DNA from 3 places in the Limnohabitans sp. INBF003 genome. Region 1 is predicted to be linked to each of the others. Evidence: predicted binding sites of a transcription regulator. Region 1 holds the regulator's gene; each other region holds the start of a gene.
What was found. Region 1 encodes FNR, which switches genes on or off when oxygen is low (the NO sensors DNR and NnrR bind a similar motif). Its sites were predicted from a motif close to TTGATNNNNATCAA; they were not measured.
Positions count from the first base shown of each region.

Region 2: the regulator FNR is predicted to act here: its motif matches at 2,821-2,834, upstream of ACZ5VE_RS03685 (hemerythrin domain-containing protein).
Region 3: the regulator FNR is predicted to act here: its motif matches at 2,779-2,792, upstream of ACZ5VE_RS14745 (universal stress protein).

Region 1 is NZ_AP029222.1:1,544,812-1,549,747, forward strand. Features, by position in the region: gene ccoP (cytochrome-c oxidase, cbb3-type subunit III) at 1-85, shown strand, start outside; gene ccoG (cytochrome c oxidase accessory protein CcoG) at 159-1,625, shown strand; gene ACZ5VE_RS07065 (nitrogen fixation protein FixH) at 1,671-1,925, shown strand; gene ACZ5VE_RS07070 (hypothetical protein) at 1,946-2,239, shown strand; gene fnr (fumarate/nitrate reduction transcriptional regulator Fnr) at 2,253-2,978, opposite strand; gene hemN (oxygen-independent coproporphyrinogen III oxidase) at 3,186-4,568, shown strand; gene ACZ5VE_RS07085 (sulfite exporter TauE/SafE family protein) at 4,638-4,936, shown strand, end outside.
Region 2 is NZ_AP029222.1:773,018-777,953, reverse strand. Features, by position in the region: gene ACZ5VE_RS03705 (hypothetical protein) at 1-15, opposite strand, end outside; gene murB (UDP-N-acetylmuramate dehydrogenase) at 339-1,400, opposite strand; gene ACZ5VE_RS03695 (YajQ family cyclic di-GMP-binding protein) at 1,441-1,926, shown strand; gene ACZ5VE_RS03690 (2OG-Fe dioxygenase family protein) at 1,958-2,722, opposite strand; gene ACZ5VE_RS03685 (hemerythrin domain-containing protein) at 2,899-3,339, shown strand; gene ACZ5VE_RS03680 (methionine synthase) at 3,364-4,383, opposite strand; gene ACZ5VE_RS03675 (LLM class flavin-dependent oxidoreductase) at 4,408-4,936, opposite strand, start outside.
Region 3 is NZ_AP029222.1:3,148,787-3,153,722, forward strand. Features, by position in the region: gene ACZ5VE_RS14725 (DMT family transporter) at 1-191, shown strand, start outside; gene ACZ5VE_RS14730 (hypothetical protein) at 273-740, opposite strand; gene ACZ5VE_RS14735 (LysR family transcriptional regulator) at 887-1,864, shown strand; gene ACZ5VE_RS14740 (metallophosphoesterase) at 1,861-2,739, shown strand; gene ACZ5VE_RS14745 (universal stress protein) at 2,853-3,275, shown strand; gene ACZ5VE_RS14750 (TetR/AcrR family transcriptional regulator) at 3,345-3,968, opposite strand; gene ACZ5VE_RS14755 (alkaline phosphatase D family protein) at 4,038-4,936, opposite strand, start outside.

The DNA of each region.
Region 1 (4,936 bases):
GGCCAAGCTGACCGAAGGCCAGATCCATGTGTTGGCCTCTTATGTCTGGGGCTTGTCCAACAAGACAGCTGCAGCCAGCAAATAAGGCATCGCCAACGTCAAGTCAGTGACATCAGGACACCCCGAGCGGGTGTCCTGTGCTTTTAAAGGTCTCCGTTTTGAACTCCCAGGAAAATCCGCCCCGCAAGATCGTGCCCATTGTCCCGGTGACAGATGCGCACGGTGCCGGGGATGAGGTGAAGATGGTGTCGCTGTACGAGGCGACGCAAAAGATTTACCCACGCAGCGTGCAGGGCATTTTTGCCAAGTGGCGCTGGTTCATGGTGGTGCTGACGCAGCTGGTCTTTTATGGCTTGCCCTGGCTCGAATGGGGCCAGCGTCAGGCCGTGCTGTTTGATTTGGGTGCGCGCCGTTTTTACATTTTTGGCCTGGTTCTTTACCCGCAAGACTTCATTTACCTGACCGCGATCCTCGTGATCTCGGCATTTTCACTGTTCCTCTTCACCGCCGTGGCCGGGCGTTTGTGGTGCGGTTATGCCTGCCCGCAGACGGTCTACAGCGAGATTTTCATGTGGTTCGAGCACAAGATCGAAGGCGATCGCAGTGCCCGCATGCGGCTGGACGGCGAGAAGATGTCGCTCGAAAAGCTGTTCAAGAAGGTCTACAAACACATTGTCTGGCTGGCCATCGCCATGTGGACCGGCTTCACGTTTGTGGGGTATTTCACCCCCATCAAAGAACTGGGCATGGAATTTTTCCTGGGCAACATGGGTTCCTGGGAAGTGTTCTGGGTGTTCTTTTATGCCTTTGCCACTTATGGCAATGCCGGGTTCATGCGTGAGCAGGTTTGCAAATACATGTGCCCTTATGCGCGCTTCCAGAGTGCCATGTTCGACAAGGACACCCTGATCGTCACCTACGACGCCGAGCGCGGCGAACCGCGGGGTGCGCGCTCCAAAAAAGCCGATCCTGTCGCTTTGGGCCTGGGCGCTTGCGTCGATTGCACCTTGTGCGTGCAGGTGTGCCCGACCGGCATCGACATCCGCAAGGGCCTGCAGTACGAATGCATTGGCTGCGGTGCCTGCGCCGATGTGTGCGACACCGTGATGGACAAGGTGGGGTATCCACGTGGCTTGGTCAAATATTCGACCGAACACGCGATGAAAAACGGCTGGACCCAACAGCAGACCCTGCGCCATGTGTTCCGCCCCCGCGTGATCCTGTACATCGGCATTTTGCTGGTGGTGGTGGCCGCACTGCTCACCAGCCTGAGCTTGCGCAAACCCTTCAAGGTGGATGTGGTGCGCGACCGCGCTTCGCTGGCACGCATCGTTGCCGGGGGACATATTGAAAACGTGTACCGCCTGCAAATCATGAACGCCGCCGAAACGCCACTTGATTTCCATCTGACCGTCAAAGGTCTTCCCAATTTGACGCTGACAACAGACAGCCATGTCCGTGTCGCGCCTACTGAGGCGCTTTGGGTGTCTGTTCGTTTGCAGCTGCCTTACGAGGCCGCCCCAGCAGGCTCACATCCCATTGAGTTCATGATCCAGTCAGTTCAAGAAGGTGGCCAGGTGCTGTCTGAATTGCAGGAAAAATCTGTCTTCCTGGTGCCTCGCTGATATTTTTACAAAGGCTTAAGCATGTCAAACACCTCAAATTCCTCATTGGATAAGCGTCCTTGGTGGTCGTACGGCCATGTCTGGCTGGTGATCTCCGGGCCATTGATTGTGGTGCTGGCATCCTTCACCACCTTTTACCTGGCAGCTCACGGACAAGACCCCGTCTTGACCCAATCCAACGCCGAGACGCACAGCAGCGCCACAACGGATGACCGTGCCAGCCTGGCACCAGCCATGCAAGCACGCAACCATGCGGCCACAGGCACACTGCCCACGACCGACTCAAAGAACAAACCCTGAACAGGGCACAGGAGACCAGCATGTTGGCAAAACGAATGATGTGGATTGCATGGCCCGCTTTTTTGGTGGCGGGCTTGCTGGAAATGCTGGTGTTCGGATTGGTCGACCCGCAGGATTTGCAATGGTTTGGCCACCCCTTGGTGCTCTCAAGGCAAGGGGTCTATACCGTGGCTTTTTTCGCTTTTTGGGCCTTGACCATGGTGTCCAGCGGACTGACCACGCTGTTGTCGATGTCGCCCTTTGAGGTCAACCGCTGCCCGGTGCCCAGCGATCAGCGCCCAAGCGATTGCGCCCGAACGGACGGCTGCTGCTGACCCGCTTTTCGCCTCAATGGCAGTGGTGATTCTGGTTGTTGACCAAACGCTGCAAGCCCTCTGTTTCCAGAATGCGGACGTGCCGTTGCTTGACTTCAACAATGCCGTCTTCCACGAACTTTGAAAACGTCCGGCTCACCGTTTCGAGTTTGAGACCCAGGTAACTGCCGATTTCTTCACGGGTCATGCGCAAGACCAATTCAGACTGCGAGAAGCCCCGTGCATGCAAGCGCTGCACCAGGTTCAACAAAAATGCGGCCAGGCGCTCCTCGGCCCGCATGCTGCCCAACAGCAGCATCACACCGTGTTCACGCACGATTTCCCGGCTCATGATCTTGTGCACATGGTGCTGCAAAGCCGTCACTTCACGCGAAATTTCTTCAATCCGGTCAAACGGCATCACGCAGACTTCGGCGTCTTCCAATGCCACGGCATCGCAAGTGTGCTGGTCATTCACGATGCCATCCAGACCAATGATTTCGCCCGCCATCTGAAAGCCCGTGACCTGATCGCGACCGTCTTCTGTGGCCAGACAGGTTTTGAAAAAGCCCGTCCGTATGGCGTACAGCGAGGAAAACTTTTCACCATTGGTAAACAAAGTGTCGCCGCGTTTGATCTTGCGGCGCACTGCCACCAGATCGTCCAGACGGTTTAGGTCGTGGTCGGTCAGGCCCATGGGCATGCACAACTCGCGCAGATTGCAGTTGGAACAGGCGACTTTGATGGCTTGGGGATTCATGGTCATCTCATGGTTGAGCAATGGATTTGCCTTGGATCAAGCCTTGAGCTTAAACCTAAAAAACGACATAAATTGCGGGTATACCCTGTCTATGTAAAAAATCACCAAAAACAAGTATTGCATTTGATGTGAGTCAATACCGATATGGCGGTAAGTAGGCAAAGTGCATGGCTTGTTATGAACACGTTCTCATTAAGGGGCAGCCACATGTCCGTCATCACACCCGAATTGCTGACACGTTTCGATGTGCCGGGGCCACGCTATACCTCTTACCCGACTGCGGATCGTTTTGTCGAAGCCTTCGGCGAGGCTGACTATGTGCAGGCCTTGACGCAACGCAAATCAGGCTTGGTGGGCAAGCAGTTGCCTTTGTCTTTGTATGTTCACATCCCGTTTTGCGAATCGCTTTGCTACTACTGTGCGTGCAACAAAATCATCACCAAACACAAAGAGCGCGCCGCCGACTATTTGCGCTATCTGACCAAAGAAGTCGAACTGCACACCCGGCATTTGGGGCAGGGTCAATCGGTCAGCCAATTGCACCTCGGTGGCGGTACGCCGACCTTCATGAGCGACGACGAATTGCGTCAACTCATGGCCATGCTGCGGGAAAATTTTGAATTTGTGCCGGGGGGCGAATATTCGGTCGAAGTGGACCCGCGCACGGTCGACGAAAACCGCTTGGCCGTTTTGGCCGAACTGGGTTTCAACCGGCTGAGCTTTGGCGTGCAGGACTTTGACGCCCATGTGCAAAAAGCGATTCACCGGATTCAGCCCGCCGAGCAGGTTTTCAAGCTGGTCGAGGCTTCGCGTCGTTTGGGCTTCGAGTCGGTCAATGTGGATTTGATTTATGGCCTGCCACTGCAAACCCCTGAATCGTTTGACCGCACCTTGGCTCAAATCAATGCCTTGCGCCCGGACCGCATTGCTTTGTATGCCTATGCCCATTTGCCGGAGCGCTTCAAGCCCCAACGGCGCATCCACGCGCAAGAGCTGCCATCGGGTGGCGACAAGGTGGCCATGCTCTCGCGTTCGCTTGATGCCCTGGTGGATGCCGGTTATGTGTATGTCGGCATGGACCACTTTGCTTTGCCGGATGACGCCTTGGCGGTGGCCAAGCGGCAAGGGCGTTTGCACCGCAATTTTCAAGGCTACAGCACGCAGGCGGATTGCGATTTGATCGCATTGGGTGTGTCTTCCATTGGCCGAGTGGGTGCCACCTACAGCCAAAATGCCAAGACCATGGCAGAGTATTGCGACCTGCTCGACCAAGGGCATTTGCCTGTCGTTCGGGGTTTGGCCTTGACCCGTGACGACCTGATTCGCCGCTCGGTCATCATGGCGCTCATGTGCCAGGGGCATCTGCAATACGAGTCCATTAACCTGGCCTGGTTGGTTGACTTCAAAAGCCTGTTTGCCAAAGAACTGGTGCAGCTGCAAGCCTTGCAGGACCAAGGTCTGGTGCAACTGAATGACTCAGGCATTCAGGTCACGGCTATGGGCTGGTTTTTTGTGCGCGGTGTGGCCATGGTGTTTGACCGCTATTTGCAAGCCGATCGCAACCGCACCCGTTTCTCCAAGATCATCTGAGTCCGGGTTCGTCAGCCGCTTGGCGTTCATCGCCGACAATGCGGTGGACAACATTCAGGCAAAAATTCAATGCAAAGCTCTTTGGCGATCACGGCCTTGATGATGGGGATCATGGGTGGACCCCACTGTGTCGCCATGTGCGGGGCGGCTTGTGCAGGCTTGGGCCAAGCCGCAGGCGCGCAGCGAGGGCAAGCACTGCTGGCTTTCCAGGTCGGGCGTGTGCTGGGGTATTCCTTGCTGGGGGCTGTGGCCGCCGCCAGTGTTCAGGCTTTGGGCTGGCTCACGGTCCAGTCAGCCGCCATTCGCCCCGTGTGGACGCTTTTGCATGTGGCCGCTGTTGTCTTGGGGCTTTTGCTCATGTGGACGGC
Region 2 (4,936 bases), 770 kb from region 1:
TTCTATGATCAACATTTCGACTACCCTTTCTAAATTAGCTGTTCTGCACAAACAGTCAAATCAACCTGCGCCCCATAAATTTGACGATGCATCTTCGACAAATTCCATTAATTCGAAGCAAGTCTAACTCGCAAGGGCTACACCCAAACTGATCGACTAATCCGGCCTAGCCCTTCCGGAATTAATGCATCGGCAATCTTGATCAACTCTTCTGCATGAAAAACGGGACATAGCGCCGGGTTGGGGCCTGAGCGGATCGGCCGATTTGGCGAGCGAAGCGAGTTATGAGGCCGACCGCTCAGGCCCAAACCCGACGCGGCAAACCACCACGAAAAGCATCAAATGACGACAGGCTCCGGCTCCAGCCGAATCCCGAACCGCTCATACACACTGGTCTGGATCGCCTTGGCCAGCGTCATCACCTCGCCCCCGGTGCAAGGGTTCTCGCGCCCACCCCGATTGACCAGCACCAACGCCTGTTTTTCATAGACCCCGGCGTGACCCACGGTCTTGCCTTTCCAGCCGCAGGCGTCGATCAGCCAACCCGCTGCCAGCTTGATGGTGCCGTCGGGCATGGGGTAGTGCACCACTTTCGGGTCGCGGGCGATGATGTCGGCGCATTGCTCGGGGGTGACGGTGGGGTTCTTGAAGAAGCTGCCCGCGTTGCCGATGACCTGCGGGTCGGGCAGCTTGGCGCGGCGGATCGCCACCACCCAGTCAAAAATCTGGCGGGCATCGGGGTTGTGGATGCCAGTTTCGGCCATCTTGCGCTCCAAGTCCAGATAACCCAGCTCGGGTTTCCAGCGTTTGGCCAACGCAAAGCGCACGCGCAGGATGACGGCTCGGCCCGCCAGGCCCAGGCCATCCGGGCCGCCAGAGCCAACTGAGGCGTGTTTGAACACCGAGTCGCGGTAGCTGAAGCCGCACTGCGCCGCATTCAGGCTGAACAGCTCGCCCGTGAACATGTCCATGGCGTCGAGCGAGTCAAAGCGGTCTTGCAGCTCCACCCCATAGGCCCCAATGTTTTGCACGGGCGATGCGCCCACGGTGCCAGGGATCAGGGCCATGTTTTCGAGGCCCGGGTAGCCGTGGTCGAGTGACCAGGCCACCAGGTCGTGCCAATCCACGCCAGCGCCGGCTTCAACGATCCAGTGTTTGTCGGTCTCGGATGCGAGGCGCAAGCCGGGCACCTCGACCTTGAGCACCAGCGCCTTGACGTCGCCCGTCAAAACAATGTTGCTGCCGCCGCCCAGCACTTGGCGGGGCAAGGTGGCCAGTTGGGGGTCGGCCAGCACGGCCAACAGGTCGGCTTCGGAGCGTACCCGCACCAAAGCCTGGGCCTTGGCGGCGATGCCGAACGTGTTGTACGGCTGCAGGGGGACATTTTTCTCCAGGTTCATGGGAGAATTGTCGCATTCTCAACCTCGGATTTTTTCTGCTATGCCCTCGTTTGATACCGTTTGCGAACCCAATATGGTCGAAGTGCGCAACGCCGTTGACACTTCTGCCAAAGAAATCGGCACCCGCTTTGACTTCAAAGGCACGTCTGCCAACATCGAACTCAAGGACAAAGAGATCACGATGTTCGGCGATGCCGAGTTTCAGCTCACCCAAGTCGAAGACATCTTGCGCAACAAGCTGACCAAGCGCAACGTGGATGTGCGCTTTCTGGACATTGGCAAAGTCGAGAAAATCGGCGGCGACAAGGTCAAACAGGTCATCAAGGTGAAAAACGGCATTGAGACCGAAGACGCCAAGAAGATCACCCGCCTGATCAAAGACAGCAAGATCAAGGTGCAGGCGTCCATCCAGGGCGATGCGGTGCGCGTGACCGGCACCAAGCGCGATGACCTGCAGGCCGCCATGGCCCTGCTGCGCAAGGACATGACCGAGCTGCCGCTGTCGTTCGACAACTTCCGCGACTGACCCCAACCGCCCCCATCCGCCCCTAGGCGGCTCAGGGCGGGGTTAGCTGACCCGGCTCCGGGTCGTCCAGAAAACTGCCTGCACGCAAGGTGATGACCAAGGTGTCGCGCCAACCGCCTTCTTGCTCGGGCTGAATGGGCGTGGTTTCGTGAATCACCCGGCTGTCGTCCAGCAGCAGCAATGACCAAGGCTCAGTCAATGTGAAGCGCTGGCCACGCGGGCTGTCCATGTCAAACACCCGGGTTTCGCCGCCTTTGATGCCGTGGCGGCCCACCAAAAACACCGCCACCCAGTTCACGCCATCACGGTGCGCGCCCTCGGGTGTGGGGCGGCCAATGCCGTCGGTGGTGTCGATACGAAACTGGTGTGCCTCGGTGAACCAGGTCTGATCGCCCTGCGCGGCAGAGGCCACACGGGCCAGCCATTGCAGTAGAGCTGGCCAGGCCGCTTGTTGCACCACCTCGGCGGCCATGGGGTCAAACCAGCGCTGCATCCCGCCATGCAAGGCGTTGTACGACACGGGCTGCCAATGCGCGCGGTGCGGCATGCCCACAGTCTTGTCGGCTGTGACCTCAAAACTGGCGTGGCGGCGACGACGGTAGCGCCCACCGTCTTTGAGGTATTGGTCGGGCGGCAAATCGCTCCAGCTGGCCTCCAGTGCTTGCAAGGCCTCGATCTGGACACCTGCCAAAGCGCAAACACTGGCCGCCCCGAGCACCGCAAACCCTTGGGTTGCCAAGGTGGCGTTGAGCTGATCGGGGGCGGTCAAAGGGGGCTGCAGCGTTTGTTGGGGCATGAAAACGTCCGAGAAATCAGGCAAAGAACGCAAGCATAACGCCCTGTGGGAACCGTTGGCGCACAGGCCTATCCGGTGGCCCTGTTTCGAGCCGGTAGCTGACGTGGATCAAGCCCCACAAGGCCTCAGGAACTTAAGCTGTTCCCAACCCAGCCATCAGGCTTGCCAAGGAAAAAATGACCCGACTGCAATGGACAGAGGCCCTGTCGCTGGACTTGCCCGGCATGGACGATGCGCACCGAACGTTCGTCGACAAGCTGGACTTGGCGCACGAAGCAACGGACGCGACGGTTTTGGGGCTTTGGCGCGATTTGGTTGCGCACACCGCCACGGTCTTTGAACGAGAAGACCAGTGGATGCTCGCCACCCGGTTTTCATCCACGCACATCCACACCACACAGCACAAGGTGGTGCTGCAAGTGATGCGCGAGGGTTTGAACGCAGGTGAATCGGGTGACTTGGCGTTGATCCGGAAGATGGCCGATGAACTGGGGCAGTGGTTTGCCAACCACGCCCAGTCAATGGATGCCGCGCTGGCCCTGCACTTGCGCAAAACAGGTTATGACCCGGCCACGGGCGTGCTCAGCCTGCCCGACGACGTGGCCCTTCATACATAAGTCAGGCATAAGCCAAGTCTCAGCTCAGGCGTAGCGCTGGCTGGCCAGCTTGGCCCCTTCGGCCAGGGCTTTGAGTTTGGCCTCGGCCACAGCACGGCTCATGGGGGCAAGGCCGCAGTTGGTGCAGGCGATCAGGCGGTTCTTGGGCACGAACTGCAAGGCGCGGCCAATGGTGTCAGCGATTTCTTCGGGCGTTTCGATGGCCGGGTTGGCCACGTCGATCACGCCGACCATCACGTCCTTGCCTTCCAGCAACTTCATCATCTCCATCGGCACATGCGAGTGCATGCACTCCAGGCTCACTTGCTGGATGCTGCTCTTGGCCAAAGCCGGGAACACTTTTTCGTACTGGCGCCACTCGTGGCCCAGGGTCTCTTTCCATTTGTTGTTGGCCTCAATGCCGTAGCCATAGCAAATGTGGACCGCCGTGGTGCAGGTCAGGCCGCGCGCAGCCACCTCCAGCGCCTTGACGCCCCAATCGGCAGCCTCGTCCATGTAAACGTTGAAGGCCGGTTCGTCGAACTGGATGATGTCCACGCCGTCAGCTTGCAACGCCAGCGCTTCCTGGTTAAGCAGCTCGGCAAAGGCCATGGCCATCTTGACCTTGTCGCCATAAAAGCGGTCGGCCACGGTGTCCACGATCGTCATCGGGCCGGGCAAGGTGAATTTGAGTTTCTTTTTGGTGTGGGCGCGGGCCAGCTGGGCCTCGAAGGCGTGCACACGGCCTTTCAGGCGCAGCGGTGCGATGACTTGCGGCACCTGCGCGTCGTAGCGGTTGTTGCGGATGCCCATGGTGACTTTGTTCACAAAGTCGATGCCCTCGACCTGCTCGACAAAGCCGTGCACAAAGTGCTGACGCGCCTGCTCGCCGTCGCCGATCACATCCAGCCCAGCGTCTTCCTGCGCCTTGATCCACAACAGCGTGGCGTCGGCCTTGGCTTGCTGAAGCTCGGGGCCTTGGGTGGTCCACTGAGGCCAGAGTTTTTCGGTCTCGGCCAGCCAGGCGGGTTTGGGCAAGCTGCCAGCGATCGCGGTGGTGAACATGTCAAAAATCCTTGGGGTTAAAAATCAAAGCGCTAAGTTTGCCGTCAATGCAAATTCTTGGGCGAGCAGCTCGTAAGAACGCATTTGGGCTGCAGGGTCATGCGTCCAGGTGATGACCACCAGTTCATCGACCTCCAGCCGCGCCGCCAATTGGCGCAGCTTTCGGCCCACCGTGGCGGCAGAACCGATCAAGGCCGACTCGCGCAGGCGCTCGAGTGCGAACTGCTCGGCCGGGCTGTAATCGCGCGCCGCGTCTTCGGGCGGCAAGAGCGCACCAATGCGGCCCAGGTTGCGGTCCATCTTCCAGCGGGCGCGGCTTTCAAACAGGCGCAGGGCCTCTTCGTCGGTGTCGGCGGCCAAAGCCCAGACGCACAAAGCGGCGGAGGGTTTGGAAAGGCCCGCGCTGGGGCGGAAGGTTTCGCGGTAAATCTGCAACGCTTCGTCAGCGCCCTGCCCGTCGGTGATGAAATAGGCAAAGGCATACGGCAGCCCCAAGTGCGCCGCCAGCTGGGCGCCGTAGTCCGAGCTGCCCAGCATCCACACCGTGGGCGCG
Region 3 (4,936 bases), 1.6 Mb from region 1:
GCTTTTGCCAGAAGGTGCTCGGGGCCAGCCGCGTGGCCGCCAGCCTTTACATGGGGCCCTTGTATGGCGGCCTGACGGCTTGGCTGGTGCTGGGTGAGTCTTTGGGCTGGCACCATGTGATGGGCGCCATGCTGATCTTGCCGGGCATTTACCTGGCTTCGCGCAAAACAACACCCACACCCGAACCCTGAGTTTCGCCCCCGCCAAACAAAAGGCCTCCCGAAGGAGGCCTTGTGGTTCAAAGGCGCGAGGCCCCCGCCTATGCGATGTGATCAGATGTAGTACATGCGACTTTGCAGCATGCGAGCGGTGCGGCGGGTCATCAGCGTGGTGATGTCATTGGCCGGCTGTGTTTCGTTGCCAGCGCGGTCGATGGCCGTTTGCAAGTCGCTCATCAAGCGGCTGTCGGTTTGGGCCATGGCCCAAAGGCGCTCGTCGGCACGGCGGCGCGCCACATGGGCAGACCAGGCATCCAGGCCACCCATCAGGTTTTGGGCCAGTACGCGGGTCACGCCGCGCAGCACGCCGATGGCCACAGCGGCCACGGCCCACAAGGCCAGCCAAGCGGCCACAACGTGCGTTTCGGCCCAGCTGTCGATCATTTGGTCGGTGACGACCACCAGCGCCGCCACACCTGCGGCCAGCATGAGTGTGGCCAAAGTTTTGATGGACGTGGCAGGGGCTGCTGCTGCAGCGGTGTGGGGCATTTGGCCCAGAATGGATTTGGTAGCGGTGTTCATTTTGTGTTCCCTTGATTCGATTTTGTTCAATTTGGCAATCCAAATCATCAAAACCATGTCTGGATCATAGGGTTTTTACTGATGAGATTCAACTTTATATTCATGATGTTTATCATTCACAATGGTGATATACATGGAATGTCAGCATGAATCCCGCCATCCCCGCCTCTTTTCGCACGCTGGACTTGAACCTGCTTCGGGTTTTTGACGAAGTCATGGCCGAGCGCAGCCTGACCCGGGCCGCGCACAACCTGTCGCTCACCCAACCTGCGGTCAGCAACGCCCTGCGCCGCTTGCGAGATGCCCTGGACGATGAGCTGGTGCGCCGCCATGGGCACGGCATTGAGCCCACGCCGCGTGCACTGGCCCTGTGGCCCAGCGTGCGCGAAGCACTGCGCCAGCTGCAAGAAGCCATCGTGCCCAGCCCTTTTGTGCCCCATGAAGCCACCAGCACCTTTGTGCTGGCCATGGCCGATGCCACCGCTGCCGAGTTGATGGGCGGACTGGCCCGGCAACTACAAACCGAAGCACCCGGCGTTTCTCTGCGCGTGGTGCCGCTGACCACCCGCGACCCACGCAATCTGCTGAGCGATGGCACCGCCGCCATGGCGCTGGGCTACTTTCCGGCGGTGTTGACCGACTTGACGGGCCGCGCGCAAGCGGGCGAAGCCGTGTCTTTCGAGCACCAACGCCTGTACGCCGGTGAATACGTCTGCGTGATGCGGCAAGGCCACCCCTTGGCCAAGCAGCCCATGACCCTGGACGCCTATTGCGCAGCCCGCCACCTGCTGGTGAGCTTTTCCGGACGTCCTTACGGCTTTGTCGATGAGGCGCTGGCCTCCATCGGGCGGCAACGGCGCATTGTGCTCACGGTGAACCAGTTCTTCACCGCAGGCCAAGTGGTGGTCAACTCCGACCTGCTCACGGTGTTGCCGCGCCACTTTGTGCCCACCACGGGCATGACAGACCAGTTGGTGCTGCACGACTTGCCCCTGGATGTGCCACCGGTGCACGTCGAAGCCTTGTGGCATCGGCGCTCGCAACACGACAGTGCACACCAGTGGCTGCGTAGCCAGTTGCTGCAAGTGGCCCAAGCCGCCTTTGCCAACGAGGGCGCGGCATGAACATCCAGCTGCTCTCAGACCTGCACCTGGAAGCCAACCCCGGCTTTGTGCCCAGCCCCACACCGGGTGCTGACCTGTTGGTGCTGGCGGGCGACATCGGCTCTTACCAAGCGAACTCGGCGCTCACCGCCGCAGGCGATGCCGACTTTGGCCTGAAGCGTTTTTCGCCGCTGCACGGCTGGCCCACGCCCGTGCTGTTTGTGCCCGGCAACCACGAGTACGACGGCCTGGACTTTGACGAGGGCCACACGCGCCTGCAAGAGACCTGCACCCGGCTGGGCATCACCTGGCTGGAGCGCGAAGTCCTGACTTTGCAAGGCGTGCGTTTTGTCGGCACCACCTTGTGGACCGACTTTGACGCCCTGGGGCCGCTGGCCGGGCAAACGCTGCCCGACCCGACATCGGCCAAATTTCCGGCGCACTTCAACCACCCCAACAGCCAGTTCACGCGCCAGCTCAAGGCACGCGACAAGGCTTTTCGGGCGGCCAACTACTACCTGCGCAAAACCGGCACCACCCGGCAAGGTGAACCCTGGCTCGCCGAGCCCGTGCGCGAACAGGGTCTGCTGTGCCAGGAATGGCTGAGCCAGGCGCTCCACTCGCCGCACAACGGCCCCACCGTGGTGGTGACGCACTTTGCCCCCAGCCTGCGCAGCGCCGACCCGCGCTATGGCCAGGTACCGGGCACCGCCGGTTTTTGCAATGCCCTCGACCACTTGCTACCGCACGCGCAACTGTGGCTGCACGGCCACCTGCATTGCCCGGTGGACTACACGCACAACGGCTGCCGCGTGGTGGCCAACCCGCTGGGTTACGCGCACAAAGGAGAACAACTTCTGTTCAATGCCCAACGGATACTGCACCTGCAACACTGAGATCGCCCAAGAAGTTTCCGCGCTCATTCCCTCGATTTCATGACCTGAGTCAAAAACGGTATTCAAGAGTTGATTACATTCAAAACTTGTTTGAACTCATTGAGGAGCACACCATGAAAATCTTGTTGGCCGTTGACGGCAGCGACTACACCAAAAAAATGCTGGCTTATCTGACCACTCACGACGAGTTGTTCAGTGCCAACAACAGCTACACCCTGCTCACGGTGCAGCCTCAATTGCCGCCCCGCGCTCGCGCTGTGGTGGGCAAAGAAGCGGTGGAGACCTTCCACCGCGAAGAGTCAGAAAAAGTACTCGGCCCGGTCACCAAATTCTTGCTGCGCCATGGCATCGATGCCAAAACCGTGTCCAAAGTGGGTCACGCGGGCGAGACCATCTCCAAGACGGCCGACAGCGGCAAATTTGACTTGGTGGTGATGGGTTCACACGGCCACGGCACATTGGGCAATTTGGTCATGGGCTCGGTGGCCACCCAGGTGCTGGCGCACTGCAAAGTGCCTGTGCTGCTGGTGCGCTGAGCATTGGGGTATCAGCCCGGCCCTTAGCCAGCATTCGCGAGCGGGGGCTCGCTCCCACTCCAGACCGCGTCAGCGGGCGCTCAGACCGTCGAAACAGGTGCTCATCACCAGATCGAGGATTTGCTCATCGGTGTGCTGCTCGCCCATTTTGAGGAACTCCAGCACCGGGTCGCAGGCGCGCGCAAACAGGGTGTAGAGCACCGCCACAGCGGGCAAGGTCGGGTTGATCCTGCCTTGGGCCTGGGCTTCTTCGATCCAGCCGCCCAAGGCATCGCTGACTTCCATCAGGCCATCCATGTAGTCCTTGTTGGCCATCAAGGTGGCGCGCAGGCTGGAGTTCTGGCTGGGCAAGGAGGGCATCAGGCCCTGCAGCTTGAGGGTCATGGTCCAGCGCGTCACGGCCTTGAGTTTGTCGATGGGGGCCTGTTCGGCTGGCAAGGACTGGATGAAGTCTTGCGCCTTGCGCATGGCGGCCACCATCGCGGCACAAGCGAGTTCTTCTTTGCTGGTGAAGTGCTTGTACAGGCTGGCCTTGGCAATGCCCACTTCGGCGGCCACTTCGTCCACCGTCATCGCGTCAAAGCCTTTTTCGGCCAGAAAACGGTTCACCGACTGGATGATCGCCGTCTCTCGCGCCGCCAACATCTGGATCTTGAAAGACTTCTTCGGCGGTTTCTGGGTGTCGGTGTTCATGGCTGAATTCTAGCTCCGCAGATCAAAAAAAGACCGCTGAGTCGCGCCCAAGCCGAACCGATTCAAAATTCACCCGTCTTTGTGCACCCCAGCCACGCCGGAACGGATGCCCAGTTTGGCCTGCGCCCTGAACACGCCATCGGCCTGGGCCGGATTGGCCGTGGTCCTGAATTCAGCGCTGATGCCTTCGGGCCTCACCTCCAGCAGGGTGTAGCCGCGCTCGTCTGAGCGGGCGTGCACGATGTCCGGGTTGCTGTCACGGATTTGGGCGAGCAACTTTTCACCCAAGCCCCGTGACGTGATGGACGTGGTCACGATTTCGCTGGCCACCACGGGCGAGCGCTCGTCATTGGGCTGCACACGCAACTGGGCCGCCACATTCATGTGCACATCGCCCCCCAGCATGACCACGTTTTGCAGCTTCGCATCGGCCACGGTGCTCAGCAAACGGGCCCGCGCCTGCGGGTAGCCGTCCCAACCGTCGGTGAACGCACTGCGGCCCAGCGGGGTGTTGATGCCGCTGGAACTCATCTGGGTGGACTGGGCCACCAGCTTCCAGGGCCGGGTGCTGCGCGTCAGCCCCTCAGCCAGCCACTGTTCTTGCGCTGCGCCCAGCATGCTGCGGGCCGGGTCGGCCAGCGCGTCGCAGCCCACCACCACCCGGCCACCACCCCGGTTCGGGTCAGGGCAAGCCTGGTGGTCGCGGTATTGGCGGCAGTCCAGAGTCCACACATCGGCCAACTGCCCCCACGCCAAACGGTCATGGATGCGCATCTGGCTGGGCTGGGCCGGATCGGGCCCCAAACGCACCGGCATGTGCTCGAAATACGCTTGATAGGCCGCTGCCCGGCGTCGCAAAAACACCTGTGGATCGCTGAAGTTGCGGTCCAGGTCGTTGGCGTAATCGTTGACGACTTCGTGGTCATCCCAGGTCATCAACCAAGTGTGCGCTGCGTGGCAGGCACGCA